3 regions of the Rhizobium sp. SYY.PMSO genome follow, and region 1 is predicted to be linked to each of the others. Evidence: predicted binding sites of a transcription regulator. Region 1 holds the regulator's gene; each other region holds the start of a gene.
The links. Region 1 encodes LexA, which represses DNA repair genes until DNA is damaged. Its sites were predicted from a motif close to TGTTCNNNNTGTGTTCNG; they were not measured.

Region 1 (5,545 bases):
CTCCGGCTGATGACAATGCGGCGGGTTCGTTGCTCGACATGGCCGATATCAGACTTGCCGCCCTTCGCAACAGCATAGGCGACAGGATAAGGCAAACCTTGCCCGGTGACACCGGCGCTTTTGCTGCGGCACTTGTCACCGATGAGAGACGAGCGATCTCCAAGGACACGACCGAGGCGCTGAGAATTGCCGGCCTCACCCACATCATCGCAATTTCGGGTTTGAACATGGCGCTCTCGGCCGGCATCTTCTATGTCGGCCTGCGCTATCTGTTCAGCCTGTTCCCCGGCGTCGTGCAGGCGTGGCCTACCAAGAAATTCGCGGCATTCGGCGCGCTTGTCACGGTGACGGCCTATTACCTCATTTCCGGTTTCGGCGTGTCGGCGGAGCGCGCTTTCATCATGATGGCGATCATGCTGGTTGCCGTCCTTCTCGACCGGCCATCGCTCAGCCTCCGCAACGTGGCGTTATCCGCCATCGTCATTCTCATCCTTTCGCCGTCGCAGGTGCTCGGCCCGAGCTTCCAGATGTCCTATGCCGCAACCCTGGCGCTGGTGTCCGGCTATTCGCTGTGGAAGCGGCGGCGGCATCGGGAAAGCATTCTCTCGCGGTTCCGCGTGCTGAGCCCGCTGCTGTTTGTTTCGCGCTTCTTTGGCGGCGTGCTGTCGACCTCGTTCATCGGCGGCGCGTCGACGGCCATATTCTCGATCGAGCATTTTCACCGCCTGGCGACATACGGTCTCGCCGCCAATCTTGCGGCCATGCCGGTGGTTTCCTTCATCGTCATGCCGTTTGGCATGGCGGCGATGATGCTCATGCCGCTTGGTCTCGACGGCCCTTTCTGGAACGTCACCGGGGAGGGGCTGGAGCTCGTCATCGTGATTGCCAAAACCGTGGCCGGCTGGGGCGGGGACATCACCTTCGGCCGCCAGCCGGGCTGGCTGATGCCGACATTCATTGTCGGCTTCCTGATCATGAGCATGCTGCGGACCAGGCTTCGCCATTTGGGCTTGGTGCTGTCGCTTTCATCCGTCGGCGCGGCGGCATTCGGCTCCGGCGTGCCGAAGCCGGATCTGATGATCTCCGAAGACGGTGTTCTCGTCGCTCTGCGTCAGGACGCCATACTGGCCACCAACCGCGAACGGCCGCAGGCCTTCATCTTCGAACAATGGCAAAAGGCGCTGGTTGCACCTGAATATCAGCCGCCGACCATTCTTCCTGGCGACAGCCGGCTTCCTCATGTCAGCAAGTCGGATCGCCACCGACGGCTAAGCCGTGAAGAGGAGAGCGCCGTTCGCAAGGCAATGGAAGAGGCTCTTGACCGTACCATGCAGGGAAGCTTCGCCTGCCAGAAAGGCGCATGGTGCGTGGCCATGCTCGAAAACGGCGCCATGCTCGTCACCATCGAAAACGCAGCCTATCTGCCTCCGGCTTGCGATACGGCAAATATCGTCGTGACACCCATCCGGCTGCGGCTGGATCATTGCCGCTCCGGCGCCATGCTCATAACCGGCGCCACATTACGGCAAACCGGTTCCATCGAAATGGCGCTTGCCACCGACAAACCTGTTGTTTCCGCAGCGTTCGAAAACCCCCAACGGCCGTGGACGCGGCATCGAACCTACGATTGGCGCACGGATAAATTCGGCACGCCAGCCAGGCCCGTGCCGACGGTTAGTGATAGCGCCGAATGAGACCGACGAGCTTGCCCTGGACCTTGACGCGATCCGGTCCGAAAATGCGGGTTTCATAGGCCGGATTGGCGGCTTCCAGCGCAATGGAGGCGCCCTTGCGGCGAAAGCGCTTCAGGGTTGCTTCCTCGTCGTCGACAAGAGCGACCACGATATCACCCGGATTGGCTGTCGTTGAATTGCGGATGATGACGGTGTCGCCGTCAAAAATTCCGGCATCGATCATCGAATCGCCCCTGACTTCCAGCGCATAATGCTCGCCGGAGCCGAGCATGTCGGCGGGAACGGTAATGTCGTGCGTGTTGTTCTGGATGGCGGAAATCGGAACGCCGGCAGCGATACGCCCCATGACCGGCACCGAGGCCGAACCGTTGTGATCGTCATTCGCAACCTTCGCCGGCGCGGGGGGAGCGACCGGTTGAGGCTTGCCGAGACTGCCTTCGATGATACTGGGCGAAAAGCCGCGTCGCGGCTGCAGGCTTGGATTATAGGCTTCCGGCAGTTTGATGACCTCCAGCGCTCTTGCTCTATTCGGCAGGCGGCGGATGAAACCGCGCTCTTCTAGAGCCGTGATCAGGCGGTGAATGCCGGACTTGGATGCCAGATCCAGCGCGTCCTTCATCTCGTCGAAAGACGGCGGGACGCCGGATTCCTTCATGCGTTCGTGAATGAACAAAAGCAGTTCCTGCTGCTTGCGCGTCAACATCGTCTTGGAACCCCAGAATCAAGAAAAGGTCGTGAAACAAATCCAGAACGGACACTATATGTTCCATATGTGTTCCGCAAGTACTTAAATTTCGGTAAAACCTTGTGCGGCCAATTAAATAATTACCACTGTCGAATGAAGCGGCTGAATACCCAAGAGGGGTACATGTGGGCTAACCTGCCGATAAATATGGAAAATGCTGTCACGGCTGCTTCCGCGGCGTTCCAGTTCCATGGTGACGTTGGATTCGTGAATGCACGCGAAATCGCGGCGGATAGACCGGCTGGAAGAGAGAATCAGCTATCCCGTCGCCGGGATTGCCGTCTTCTTTGCCGCCATATCCCAAGGTTCTTGCTTCCATCTTGAATCAGGCGTTGGATGGGCGCAAATCTGCTCTGGCAGGAACACAGGAAAAGCCATGACCTCGTCACCGCATCCGCTGGATCATCTCGTGCTGCCCACCGTCAATATTGCCTTGGCGCGTGAACGCTTGGGCAAGCTCGGTTTCACGGTGGCCCCCGATGCGCGTCATCCTTTCGGCACCGAGAATGCCTGCGTCTTCCTTGCCGACAAGACCTATCTCGAACCTTTGGGCGTGGCCTCCCAGGAGCAGTGCGAGGCGAGCCTCGCGGAGGGCAACGTCTTCGTCGCGCGCGATCAGGCCTACCGCTTTCGTGTGGGTGAGGATGGCTTCTCGGCCGTCGTCTTCGGGTCGGACGATGCTGTTGCCGATGATGAGCGGTTCAAGGCAGCCGCGATCTCGGCCGGGCGGATGCTGGATTTTTCCCGGCCCATGAGAATGCCGGACGGAACGGAAACTGTCGCCGGCTTTCGCCTTGCCTTCGCGGCCGATCTGCGCGCGCCCGATCTTCTCGCCTTCTGCTGCCAGCGCATCAATCCCTTGCCGGCAGACCGCGGCGTGCTGGAGCGTCATGAAAACGGCGTGACCGGAATTGCGCGGGTGGCGCTTTCCGCGCCGAAGCCGGCGGCCTATCGCAGCTTTCTCGAAGAGGTTATCGGCGGCCCGCGCGTATCGGAACATTCCTTCGGATTGACGGTCAAGGCGGCCAATGCGGATCTTGAAATTTTGACGCCGGAAGGAATGGAAGCGTTTTACGATTTGCCGGTCTCCCCGGAAGATCCGGGGCTTCGTGCGCGCGCAATCCTTTTCAAAACGCGCGATCTTTCCGTGACATCGTCGCATTTCGCTGCTAACGGCGTCACCTACACGCGTAAGAACAATCGTATATTGGCGAGGTTTGCGCCCGGACAGGGCGCATTGTTCGCCTTCGAGGAGATAGCATGAGCACGAATTCCGAAGTGACCGTCGGCGAGGGTGCCTCCAAGGTCCTGTTTTCCAACGCCGCCAAGCTGTCGCTGATTGCCGGTCCCTGCCAGATGGAAAGCCGCGACCATGCTTTCATGGTCGCCGGCGTCCTGAAAGAGCTCTGCGGCAAGCTCGGCATCGGCCTCGTCTACAAGTCCTCCTTCGACAAGGCCAACCGTACGTCCTTGTCCGGCAAGCGCGGCATCGGCCTGGAAAAGGCGCTGGAAGTCTTTGCCGATCTCAAGAAGGAGTATGGCTTTCCGGTATTGACCGACATTCATACGGAAGAGCAGTGCGCCATCGTTTCGAAGACGGTCGATATCCTGCAGATTCCGGCCTTCCTGTCGCGTCAGACGGATCTTCTGGTTGCGGCTGCGAAGACCGGTCGTGTCGTCAACGTCAAGAAGGGGCAGTTCCTCGCTCCCTGGGACATGAAGAACGTGCTGGCCAAGCTCAATGACAGCGGCAATCCGAACATCCTCCTGTGCGAGCGTGGCGCCTCCTTCGGCTACAATACCCTCGTCTCCGACATGCGCTCGCTGCCGATCATGGCGGCGATGGGCGCGCCGGTCATCTTCGATGCGACCCATTCGGTACAGCAGCCGGGCGGGCAGGGTGGCTCCACCGGCGGCGACCGCCGATTCGTCGAGACTCTGGCGCGCGCCGCCGTTGCCGTCGGCGTTGCCGGCGTGTTCGTCGAGACGCACGAGGATCCGGATAACGCGCCCTCGGACGGTCCGAACATGGTCTATCTGAAGGACATGCCGCGCCTTCTGGAAAAGCTGCTGGCCTTCGACGCCATCGCCAAGGCCTGAGAAATAACCGACATTCAACAGGCTGACATGAAATTGCGCTACGCGGCCTTCAGGAGTGTCACAGATTGGGCGCGCGGAACAGCATTGTAATTTCCGCGCCTTCGACTAAGACGATTTAAATCGATTTATAAACCAGCGAGCAGGAAGCTATCATGACCGCAATCACCGACATTATCGCCCGCGAGATTCTCGACAGCCGTGGCAACCCGACTGTCGAAGTCGATGTCTACCTCGAAGACGGCAGCATGGGCCGCGCGGCGGTTCCGTCGGGCGCGTCGACCGGCGCGCATGAAGCCGTCGAGCTTCGCGATGGCGGCAAGCGCTACCACGGCAAGGGCGTGGAAAAGGCCGTCGAAGCGGTCAACTCCGAGATCTTCGATGCGATCGGCGGCATGGACGCTGAAAACCAGATCCAGCTCGACAATATCATGATCGAGCTCGACGGCACGCCGAACAAGTCGCGTCTCGGCGCCAACGCCATCCTCGGCGTTTCGCTTGCCGTCGCCAAGGCCGCTGCCCAGAGCGCAAACCTGCCGCTTTACCGCTACGTCGGCGGTGCGCATGCCCGCCTCCTGCCGGTTCCGATGATGAACATCATCAACGGCGGTGCCCATGCCGACAACCCGATCGACTTCCAGGAATTCATGATCCTGCCGATCGGCGCAGACTCCATCCGCGATGCCGTTCGCATGGGTTCTGAAGTCTTCCACGTCCTGAAGAAGGAACTGGCTTCGCAGGGCCATAATACCAACGTCGGCGACGAAGGCGGCTTCGCACCGGGCCTCTCCAGTGCTCCGGCAGCCCTGGATTTCATCATGAAGTCGATTGAGAAAGCCGGCTACAAGCCGGGCGAAGAAATCGCCCTCGGCCTCGATTGCGCCTCGACGGAGTTCTTCAAGGACGGCAAGTACGTGCTGGAAGGCGAAGGCCGCACGCTGGAACCCGGCGCGATGGCCGAATATCTGGCCGAACTTGCCGCCAAGTACCCGATCGTTTCGATCGAGGA
Region 2 (5,545 bases), 580 kb from region 1:
CGAAGCGCTCGTAATATTGGCCCGGTCGAGATTGGCGCGGGCGACCGCCAGCATGTCGCGGCTGGCATCGATGCCGATGGCGCGACGGTAATGCCCCGCGAGAAGCTGGAGCATCCGCCCCGTACCCGTTCCGAGATCGAGGAAGGAGTCGATCGGCTGCGGACCGATGAGATCGATCAACGCCTTGTCGACATCCTCGTCGGCGACATGGAGACGTCGCAGTTCATCCCATTCGGCAGCATTCCGGCTGAAATAGGCCTGCGCCCGTTCGGCGCGGACACGCTTTACCGAGGTAAGCCGCTCGCCATCGCGCAGCAGGACCGTATCCTTCTCGGCGGTGTGGCGGAGGAGCGCGCGTGCCAGCGTGACGGCCTTACCCTCCTGCTTCAGGCGGAAATAGGCCCAGGCACCTTCCTGGTATCGGTCGATCAGGCCGGCCTCCCCCAGCAGCTTCAAGTGCCGGGAAATGCGGGGCTGTGATTGGCCCAGAATTTCGGTAAGATCGGTAACCGTGAGATCGCCGGCCGCAAGCAGCGCCAGAAGACGCAGCCGTGTCGGTTCGCCGACCGCCTTCAGCACGTCCACCACGTCGTCCAAGCCGAGTTTAACCAGATCCGTCATCCGCCACCCAATCAAGATATAAAGATATCTTTATGTGATTTGAGTGCGATCTGCAAGAGCCAATCGCTCGCGACGTTAATTCGACGTCGGAAATCTGTTAGTTTCTGACGAAAACGGAATATCCGATCTTGTTTTCAGGCAAAGTCATGACCTCCACCAAAGGTGGAGGTTTGAAACGCTGCGCTTGAACCACTAGAAGTGGTTTTGTTAGCGCTTAGTAGCTACGATTAAAGAGGTCGGCAAAGTCGGAAGCTTTGTCGGCCTTTTCTTGGTTCCGGATATATTGTCTGACGACCTGCTCGTTATAGCCCGTCGTCGACACGAAATACCCACGTGCCCAAAAGTGATACCCTTTGTAGCGGCGCTTACGCGCGTACTTGTTGGCAATGTAAAGAGCCGTCTTGCCCTTCAAAAATCCAACTATATGCGCGACCGAGTATTTCGGCGGGATCGATATCAACATGTGGACATGATCGGGCATCAAATGACCCTCTTCGATCTGGCAGCCCTTTTGCTGAGCCAGACGACGTAAGAGTTCACCCAACTCTCGACGCACATCCCCGTAGAGTCTTTTCGTTCGGTATTTGCTGCCAAAAACAACGTGATATTTGCAGTCCCACGTCGCATGCGAGAGCGATTGCTCGTCCATATAACCTCCTTGTTTGAAGTCTGGGCCACACCAGAGGTTCAAGCAGGAGGTCTCTCAACTACCGTGTAAAACTCGTCCAGTCCTCCACCGTAGGTGGAGGTTTATTCTTGATATAACAAAAACCCCGGACAAGCCGGGGTTTTCAAAGAGCGAAACCGAGAGCTTAGCGCGTCAGTCGCTTGTGCGCCTGACTGCCCGGATTGAGGGCATCGGGGCCGAGGCGACGGATCTTGTCCTGCTCGTAATCTTCGAAATTGCCTTCGAACCATTCGACATGGCCTTCGCCTTCAAAGGCCAGGATATGCGTGGCCAGACGGTCGAGGAACATGCGATCGTGGCTAATGATGATGGCGCAGCCGGCGAAGTTTTCGAGCGCGCTTTCCAGAGCCCCCAGCGTTTCCGTATCGAGGTCGTTTGTGGGTTCGTCGAGCAGAAGCACGTTGCCGCCAGCCTTCAGCATCTTGGCCAGGTGAACACGGTTGCGCTGACCGCCGGAGAGATTGCCGACCTTCTGCTGCTGGTCGCCGCCCTTGAAGTTAAAGGCGCCGCAATAGGCGCGCGAGTTCATGTCGAACTTGCCGAGCTTGATGATTTCGGCGCCGCCGGAGATTTCCTCCCATACGGTTTTATTGCCGTCAAGCGCATCGCGGCTCTGGTCGACATAGCTGAGATGTACCGTCTCGCCGATGCGGACCGAGCCGGAATCCGGCTTTTCCTGCCCCGTGATCATCTTGAACAGGGTCGTCTTGCCGGCGCCGTTCGGGCCGATGATGCCGACGATGCCGCCGGGCGGCAGCTTGATCGACAGATCGTTGATCAGCGTGCGGCCCTCGAAGCCCTTGGTGATGCCCTCCATCTCGATCACCACCTGGCCAAGACGCTCGCTGACCGGAATGATGATCTGCGCATCGCCGGGACGCTGATTCTCGGCGGCATCGACCAGTTGTTCGTAAGCGTTGATACGCGCCTTGGACTTGGCCTGACGAGCCTTGGGGCTGGAGGCGATCCATTCCTGTTCGCGGCTGATTGCCTTCTGACGGCCGGCTTCTTCGCGGGCTTCCTGCTGCATGCGCTTGGCCTTGGCCCGCAGATAGGCGGAATAGTTGCCTTCGTAGGGAATGCCACGGCCGCGATCGAGTTCGAGAATCCAGCCGGTAACATTGTCGAGGAAGTAGCGGTCGTGGGTGATCATCATCACGGCACCCGGATAGTCGCGCAGGTGCTTTTCCAGCCAGGCAATGGTCTCGGCGTCGAGATGGTTGGTCGGTTCGTCGAGCAGCAGCAGGTCCGGCTGCGAGAGAAGCAGGCGGCACAGTGCGATACGGCGGCGCTCACCACCGGAAAGGCTGGTGACTTCGGCATCGCGCGGCGGGCAGCACAATGCTTCCATCGCCATCTCGACCTGACTTTCCAGATCCCAGAGATTCTGGCTGTCGATGATGTCCTGGAGCTTGGCGCCCTCGTCCGCCGTCTCGTCGGAATAGTTCATCATCAATTCGTTGTAGCGATTGAGGATTTCTGTTTTCTTGGCAACGCCTTCCATGACGTTTTCGAAAACCGTCTTGTTGGGATCGAGCTGAGGCTCCTGCGCCAGGTAGCCGATGGTGGCGCCTTCGGCCAGCCAAGCTTCGCCAGTATACTCCTTATCGAGGCCGGCCATGATGCGCAGCACCGTCGACTTACCCGCGCCGTTCGGACCGAGAATACCGATCTTGGCATCGGGGTAGAAGGAGAGATGGATATTCTCGAGGATCTTCTTGGCGCCATAGGACTTATTCAGTCCGGCCATATGATAAATAAACTGACGTGCCATAGCTTGGGTTACTCCACGGACGGATAACATTGCGAATTGTGCCGCTATGTAGGCGAAACCCCGCCCTCGGGCAACGGCGAAACCTTGTCCGAGGGCATTATCCGCGTCAGAAACGCCGTATTTTCTCAGAAACCGGCCGCGTCCACCACGCCGCGATCGCAGCCGAACGAAGTGCTGCCAGCGCCCTGGATCAATTTAGCGAGCCGTGGCTCGTTCCCCTGCTGCGGATCGATCGCATCTTCCGAGAGGCCGATGGTCAGCTCGGAAATCATCCTCACATTGCCGACTCGGCGGCAGCTCATCTTGATGCGTGCATTGGCGCCCTCGCCGAAGCTTTGGTCGAAAGCCGCCTTGATGCTTTCGGCATCAAGCTCCTTGCCGACATTCTGCGCGAAAAGATCGCGTACGGCCGACGCGTTGAGTTCGGCGATCAAGCCGGCGGCGGTGGAGAAATACTGATCGGCGCTGAGCTTCGTGCAAGTGCCGTGCTTGATCCATTCATGCCGCTCGAGACCCGATTGCGTGCCCGGCATCGCCTTGTCCAGCTTAGCCTTGACTTCAGGAGACAATGGTACCGCCGGCAGGTCCTTCCAGTCGCTGCTGCGATCCGCCTGTTTCAAATCCTCGGAAACATCGCAATATTCCTGCCGCATCGGCCACAGACCATGCAGCGAAAAATTCGTCGCATCGTAATTGCTCGACGATTGGTTCCGGCATTCCGCCTTTCTCTGGTTCGTCGCGCAAAATGCCGGCTCCCAGCTTGCCGCCAGGATAAAGCGCGTCCGACCGCGGCTGTGCTCCTGCGCCATGGCGCTCGCTGCCGTCCCCACCGAGAGGAGCACAACTGCAAATACCCGAAGCAAATGCTTCATTCCCTGCCTCCAACTAGAACATTATAGGAACAAGTAAGCAGTTTGATCGGGCGCGCGCAATCCTTAATCGCAATGCCCGAAAAGATTTATTTCTGTGAGCTTCGGCAGCTATCCATTGCAATCCGGAAGACGATGACCTTTCGTCCAATCGGGGAGGAACGAATGCAATGTTCGCCGAGACGCAGCGCCTGAACAGCCCGACGGGTGCGACGATTGCCTATCATCATTCGCCGGCGACGAGCGAAGCGCGCGGCATCCTTCTGATATCCCATGGCCTCGCCGAGCATTCCCGACGCTATGAAGCCTTTGCGGATGCGATGGCGGCCCAGGGTTTTCACGTTTATGCCCATGACCATCGGGGCCATGGCGAGACCGTTGCCCACGATGCGCCGCTCGGGCGCTTCGCCAGGCGAAACGGCGCCGGGCAGGTCATCGCCGATATGCTGGCGATGCGGGAATTTGCCGCCCGCGCCCATCCCGGCCTGCCGATCATCCTGTTCGGTCACTCCATGGGGGGATTGATCAGCCTGAACACGGTCGTCACGCATCCGGACAGGTTCGACGCCGTCGCCGTCTGGAACTCCAATTTCAATCCCGGCCTCGCCGGCCGTGCCGCCCAGCTCATCCTCAAGACGGAGCGCATGTTCAAGGGATCGGACGTCCCGAGCGGCCCCTTGCCGAAACTGACTTTCGGCACCTGGGGCCGATCGATCGCGAATCGCCGCACCGAGTTCGACTGGCTCTCGCGCATCCCCGAGCAGGTGGATAAATATATCGCCGATCCGCTTTGCGGCTTCGATGCCTCGGTATCGCTATGGCTCGATATATTCGAGCTCACCTTCCGCGCGCCGCGCAAAACCTGTCTCGACAGGCTCCGACGCGACATGCCGATCCATCTCGTCGGTGGCGGCAAGGACCCGGCAACCGACAACGCCAAAGCGATCTGCTGGCTGGCGGGTCATTTGAAAAAAGCCGGATTCTCTCATATCACGACCGATATCTATCCGGACATGCGACACGAGACGCTCAACGAAATCGGCGCCGACCAAGCTATTTCCCGCTTTGCCGACTGGTGCAAGAAGGTGACGGCAAAGAATTGATTCTCAAGGAATTCTGCAATGAACACCTCCAGCGGCTCCTCTACCCGATTGCCGCAATCGGAGCTGACCTTCGGCCTGTTGATGATGTTTCTTTCCGTCGTCCTCTCGCCGATCATCGACATCTTCTCGAAGCTTGCGGCTACCACGATACCGCCGGCCGAAGTCACCGCCGCCCGCTTCATCCTCCAGTCGCTCTTCGCGCTACCGATGATGGCGATGCGACGGCAGTGGGGCGTGTGGACATGGCGGGGCGCCGGCATTCATGCCATCCGCGCCGCGGTGCTGACGCTGTCCATGGTGTCGTTCGTGACCACGCTGCAGGTCATGGAGGTTGCCGATGCCATCGCCATCTTCTTCGTCGAGCCGATGATGCTGACCATCCTGAGCAGCATCTTCCTCAAAGAAACCATCGGCTGGCGGCGCTACACCGCCTGCGCCGTCGGCTTTTTCGGCGCGATGCTGATTATCCAGCCGAGCTTTCAGGAGGTTG
Region 3 (5,545 bases), 520 kb from region 1:
TGGGTGGCAGCGTCGAGCGGCAGGCGCGCTTCTTCGAAGTCGAGCAGGCGGGCGAGGGCGGGGCGGCGAAGCTGCTGCTCGACGCAGGGAAGAATGAGCGCCGACAGCGCCTCGTTGCCGGTGAGACTGGTGGTTGCGCGTTCCGCGTCTTCGACGAGGCGGGAGGTCTCCCGAAAGATCAACGCTCCGATCAACGCGTCCTTGCGCGGAAAATATTGATAGAGCGAGCCGACGCTGACGCCGGCCCTTTCCGCGACGGCGTTGGTGGAGAAGGCTTCATGGCCGCGTTCTTCCAGAATGCGAGCCGCAGCCTCCACGATCGCCTCGACGGTCGCGAGCGAGCGGGCTTGTTTCGGCGCTTTTCTCGGCGCGGGGCGGCTCTTCAGAGGGCTTTCGGACATGTTCCTGAAATGCGAGTAGCAAAAAGCGAATTATCGCTCATATTACAGGTCAAGGCCCAACGAAACAAGCGTTTCAGCGACTTCGGGAGATTGAGTTCTCCGGTGCGCGGCTTAGCGCATGCGCAAGTGGCACGCCAGTCGTTTGGGCCGGGATGACAAGGAGATTCATGCATGACCAGCGAAATCAAAACCGCAATCGTAACCGGCGCATCGAAGGGCATCGGGGCCGCCATTGCAAGACAGCTTGCCGCCGATGGCTTTCAGACCATCGTGAACTACGCATCGAGTTCCGGCGAGGCGGCGGAAATCGTTGCCGGCATCGAGCAGGCCGGTGGCCGCGCGCTTGCGGTCCGCGCGGATATTGCCGACGCCCAGGCGCTGACAGCATTGTTCGATCGTGCCGAAGCCGAGTTCGGGCGCGTCGATGTGCTCGTCAACAATGCCGGGATCAGCAAATTCTCGCCATTGGCCGAGGTTTCGGATGAGGATTTTCAGCGGCAGATCGCCGTCAACCTGACGGGCACCTTCAACGGAATGCGCGAAGGGGCAAAGCGGATGCGCGATGGCGGCCGCATCATCAACCTGTCGACGAGCATCATCGGACATTACTCCCCCGGCAACGGCGTCTATGCGGCGACGAAGGCGGCGGTGGAGGCGATGACGCATATTCTCGCCAAGGAGCTCGGCACACGCGGCATCACCGTCAATGCGGTGGCGCCTGGGCCGATCGCCACGGAGTTGCTGTTCAAGGGGCGGTCCGAAGACCTGATCCAGCGCCTGGTAAGCGACATCCCGCTCGGCCGTCTCGGGCTGCCGGAAGACATCGCCCGGATCGTATCGTTTCTCGCCAGCGCTGAGAGCGGCTGGATCAACGGCCAGATCATCCGGGCGAACGGCGGGCGCAATTGAAATCGAGTAGCGGGCGCGCGTGGTCGACGGTGTCTCGTGGGAGCCCTTCTGTTCGGTTCGATCTTCCACTGGCGACTCTGGGACCGTAACCCCGTATGCTTGGACCGGCTTCTGGTTCCAAACCAGAAGCCGGTCTGCTGATCAAACCCGCTCCACAAACCCGTCCAGCACGCGTTTCTGCCCGGCGCGGTCGAATTCGATCGTCAGCTTGTTGCCCTCGATCTCCGAGACGTTGCCGTTGCCGAACTTGATGTGGAAGACGCGATCGCCGATGGCGAATTTGGAGGGTTCGGAGGAGGTGGATTTGGCCACCAGCTCGCCGTCGATGGTGCGCACCTTCGGGCCGCTTTCGCCATAGCCGATGCGTTCGACGGCATGGCCGGAGCGAGTGCCCCAGTTGTCGCGCGTCGCGTCGTTGCGGTTCGCCTGCGCGCGTTTCCAGCCGGGGGTGGAATAGGTGTTGGCGAAGGGATCGGCTTTGTCGAAGCGGGATTGGCCGTAGCCGCCGCGGCCGTAACCGCCATAGGACTGCTCGACTTCGGCAACCTGAACATGCGTTTCCGGCAATTCGTCGAGGAAGCGGGAAGGGATGGTCGATTGCCAGAGGCCGTGGATGCGGCGGTTGGAGACGAACCAGATATGGCAGCGGCGCTTGGCGCGGGTGATGCCGACATAGGCGAGGCGTCGCTCTTCCTCCAAGCCGGCGCGGCCGCTTTCGTCAAGCGAGCGCTGGTGTGGAAACAGACCCTCTTCCCAGCCGGGCAGGAACACGGTTTCGAATTCCAGCCCCTTGGCGGAGTGCAGCGTCATGATGGAGACGGCATCGAGATTTTCGTTCTGCTCGGCATCCATGACAAGGGCGACATGTTCGAGAAAACCGCGCATGGATTCGAAGCTATCCATGGAGCGGATAAGCTCTTTCAGGTTTTCCAGGCGTCCCGGCGCTTCCGCCGATTTATCGTTTTTCCACATGTCCGTGTAACCGGACTCTTCGAGAATCTGCTCGGCGAGATCGGTATGCGGCGTGTTTTCGAGCAGGCCCTGCCAGCGGCGGAAGGACTGCACGACGTCGAACAGCGCCTTGCGCGCCTTCGGCTTCATCTCGTCCGTTTCGATGATATCCGCCGCTGCCGCCAGCATCGGAATATCCCGGACGCGGGCGTAATCGTGCAGGGTTCGCACGGTGGTATCGCCGAGGCCGCGCTTCGGCGTGTTGATGATACGCTCGAAGGCGAGATCGTCGGCCGGCTGGCAGACGAGGCGGAAATAGGCCATGGCGTCGCGGATTTCGAGGCGCTCGTAGAAGCGGGGACCGCCGACGACGCGGTAGTTCAGCCCGAGCGTGACGAAGCGGTCTTCGAATTCGCGCATCTGGAAGGAGGCGCGCACGAGGATGGCGATGTCGTTGAGATTGTGATTGCTGCGCTGCAACTGTTCGATCTCTTCGCCGATCGCGCGCGCCTCCTCCTCGGAATCCCAGGAGGCATGCACCTGCACCTTGATATCGTCGGGGTCCGAGCGATCCGTGAACAGCGTCTTGCCGAGCCGGCCCTCGTTGTGGGCGATCAGATGGGCGGCAGCACCGAGGATATGCTCGGTGGAGCGGTAGTTGCGCTCGAGCTTGATGACCTTGGCGCCGGGAAAATCCTTTTCGAAGCGAAGGATGTTGTCCACCTCCGCGCCGCGCCAGCCGTAGATCGACTGGTCGTCGTCGCCGACGCAGCAGACATTCTGCGGCTCGCCCTTCGGGCGCTGGGCCAGCAGGCGCAGCCACATGTACTGCGCCGTGTTGGTGTCCTGATATTCGTCGACGAGGATGTAGCGGAAGCGCTGGTGGTAATCCTTCAGGATATCCGGATTCCGCCGGAACATATTGATCGGATGCAGCAAAAGATCGCCGAAGTCGCAGGCGTTCAGCGTCTTCAGGCGGTTCTGGTAGGCGGCATAAAGCTCACGGCCCTTGCCATTGGCGAAGGCGCGGGCATCGCCTTCCGGAATGTCGGCCGGACCGAGGCCCTTGTTCTTCCAGGTGTCGATCATGCCGGCGAATTGCTTGGCCGGCCAGCGCTTGTCGTCCAGTCCCTCCGCCTGGATCAACTGCTTGATCAGACGGATGACGTCGTCGGTATCGAGAATGGTGAAACTGGAGGTGAGACCGACAAGCTCGGCATGGCGGCGCAGCAGCTTGACGCCGATCGAGTGGAAAGTGCCGAGCCAGGGCATGCCTTCGACCGCGCCGCCGACGAGCAGCGCGATACGTTCCTTCATTTCCCGCGCGGCCTTGTTGGTGAAGGTGACGGCGAGGATCTGGCTGGGAAAGGCGCGGTTGGTGGACAGGATATGGGCGATGCGGGTCGTCAGCACCCGCGTCTTGCCGGTGCCGGCACCCGCAAGCACCAGGACGGCGCCGTCGAGCGTCTCGACCGCTTCGGCCTGCTCGGGATTGAGGCCCGAGAGATAGTCCGGCCGGCGACCGCTGTCGCGTGCCGCCATGGCGCGGGCCGCAATGCCGCCGGCAGCCGGCGCAGAACGGCGCGGCGCCATGTGCTCCGGCTCCTCGTCGAAGAAGGGAATATCGTCATGTCCAATGGTCATGCGGCCCAATGTAATGATTCTGCCCCGAAAGGCAAAAGAAACGGGCCCAAACTAGAACAAAAAGTGCACATTCACAGGCTGCTGTCGTTCGCGGGAAAGCCGTTTCCAGGGTGGAACGCACCTGCCGATGGGCAAATGAAACGCCTCGTTGTTCGCGCCAGGATTACAACTTTGTCATAATCCGCCTCAAAGCTTGCCGCATATGCTCAAAAACACGATATTGCAGCAAATCGGGCACAATCTTGCAGTATAGAGCCGTCCGACATGAAATTTGGTTCCCTTTAAGTGCGCTGGGTGTGACGGGAACCGTACCAAATCAACGACGCGATTTCATCGCCTCTGACATAACGAGCCGGAGACGTGCATGACCGCCTGGAAGCAGCTTTCCTTGTCTTTTTTCTTGCTGGTGGCAGGCATTGCCGCTGTCGTGGCTTTCGTGCCCGGCGTGACGGGCCTGCTGCAGAAAGCAGGTGTTCCCGAGAAGCTCCTGGCGGCCATCACGCGCGATGAGGATGCCGGCGCGGGGAAGGGCGGCGATGCGGCCGGTGACGGTGCGCGGCGCGGCCAGAACATTCCGCTTGTGGTGACGGAGCCCGTTGCGAGCGGCATCGTCAACGATCGCCTCAGCGCCATCGGCACGGGTGATGCCATCCGCTCGGTTGCCGTCATGCCGCAGGCGACGGGAACGATCCGGGAAATTCTCATCAAGTCCGGCGACAGGGTCAGACAAGGGCAGGTGCTGGCGCGTCTTGACGACGACGAGCAGGTCATCGCCCGCGGGCAGGCGGAAGTTGCGCTGAAAAGCGCTGCCGAGAAGGCGCAGCTCTACCACAACATCAAGTCCAGCGTGTCACGCATGGATGTCTTCGATGCGGAGATTGCCGAGCAGGGAGCGAAGCTGGCGCTGCAATCGGCGGAACTGGCGCTCTCGCGCCGCAACATCGTCGCGCCGATCGACGGGATCGTCGGCATCGTGCCTGTCGTCATCGGCGACAATGTCACGACGACGAGCAATATCGTAACCCTGGACGATCGGTCCGAGATCCTGGTGGACTACTGGGTGCCGGAGCGCTTTGCCAATACCGTCAAGGTCGCTCAGCCTCTGGAGGCGACGTCGGTCGCGTTGCCCGGCCGCGTTTTCTCGGGCGTGGTGGAAGCCGTCGACAATCGCGTCGATGGCGCGAGCCGGACGCTGCGCGTGCGCGGGCGCATCGACAATCCCTCCGACGAATTGCGGGCAGGCATGTCCTTTAACGTTGGCATGCGCTTTGCCGGCGAATCCTATCCTTCGGTCGATCCGCTTGCGGTCCAGTGGGACGGTGCCGGAGCGCATGTCTGGCGCGTTGTCGGCGGCAAATCGTCGAAAGTGCGCGTCAGCATCGTGCAGCGCAATCCGGACGCGGTGCTGGTTCGTGGCGATCTCCGCAATGGCGATCTCATCGTCGTCGAGGGATTGCAGCGCGTGACCGAAGGCGGCGAGGTGCGGTTTGCCCGCGATGTGGCCGAGACCAGAGAGGTCATCACCCAATGATGTCCCATGGCGATGATGAGACGACGGATGCCGGCGCGACTGCGGGCAAGCAATCCTTCACGGCACTCTTCGTGCGGCGGCCGATCCTGGCGCTGGTCTTCAATACGCT

Region 2: ACJJVH_RS08760 (ribonuclease T2 family protein) is a predicted target of LexA. The motif match lies at 3,970-3,987, and genes of this name have one in related genera.
Region 3: ACJJVH_RS08450 (ATP-dependent helicase) is a predicted target of LexA. The motif match lies at 3,958-3,975, and genes of this name have one in related genera.

The regions. Positions count from the first base shown of each region.
Region 1 covers NZ_CP177349.1:1,227,585-1,233,129, forward strand. Annotated here, with positions in the region: gene ACJJVH_RS05970 (ComEC/Rec2 family competence protein) at 1-1,694, shown strand, start outside; gene lexA (transcriptional repressor LexA) at 1,675-2,397, opposite strand; gene ACJJVH_RS05980 (VOC family protein) at 2,816-3,703, shown strand; gene kdsA (3-deoxy-8-phosphooctulonate synthase) at 3,700-4,539, shown strand; gene eno (phosphopyruvate hydratase) at 4,692-5,545, shown strand, end outside.
Region 2 covers NZ_CP177349.1:1,812,516-1,818,060, forward strand. Annotated here, with positions in the region: gene ACJJVH_RS08745 (metalloregulator ArsR/SmtB family transcription factor) at 1-621, opposite strand, end outside; gene tnpA (IS200/IS605 family transposase) at 836-1,270, opposite strand; gene ettA (energy-dependent translational throttle protein EttA) at 1,434-3,083, opposite strand; gene ACJJVH_RS08760 (ribonuclease T2 family protein) at 3,209-3,955, opposite strand; gene ACJJVH_RS08765 (alpha/beta hydrolase) at 4,123-5,055, shown strand; gene ACJJVH_RS08770 (DMT family transporter) at 5,074-5,545, shown strand, end outside.
Region 3 covers NZ_CP177349.1:1,744,753-1,750,297, reverse strand. Annotated here, with positions in the region: gene ACJJVH_RS08460 (TetR/AcrR family transcriptional regulator) at 1-401, opposite strand, end outside; gene ACJJVH_RS08455 (SDR family oxidoreductase) at 573-1,310, shown strand; gene ACJJVH_RS08450 (ATP-dependent helicase) at 1,452-3,905, opposite strand; gene ACJJVH_RS08445 (efflux RND transporter periplasmic adaptor subunit) at 4,270-5,436, shown strand; gene ACJJVH_RS08440 (efflux RND transporter permease subunit) at 5,433-5,545, shown strand, end outside.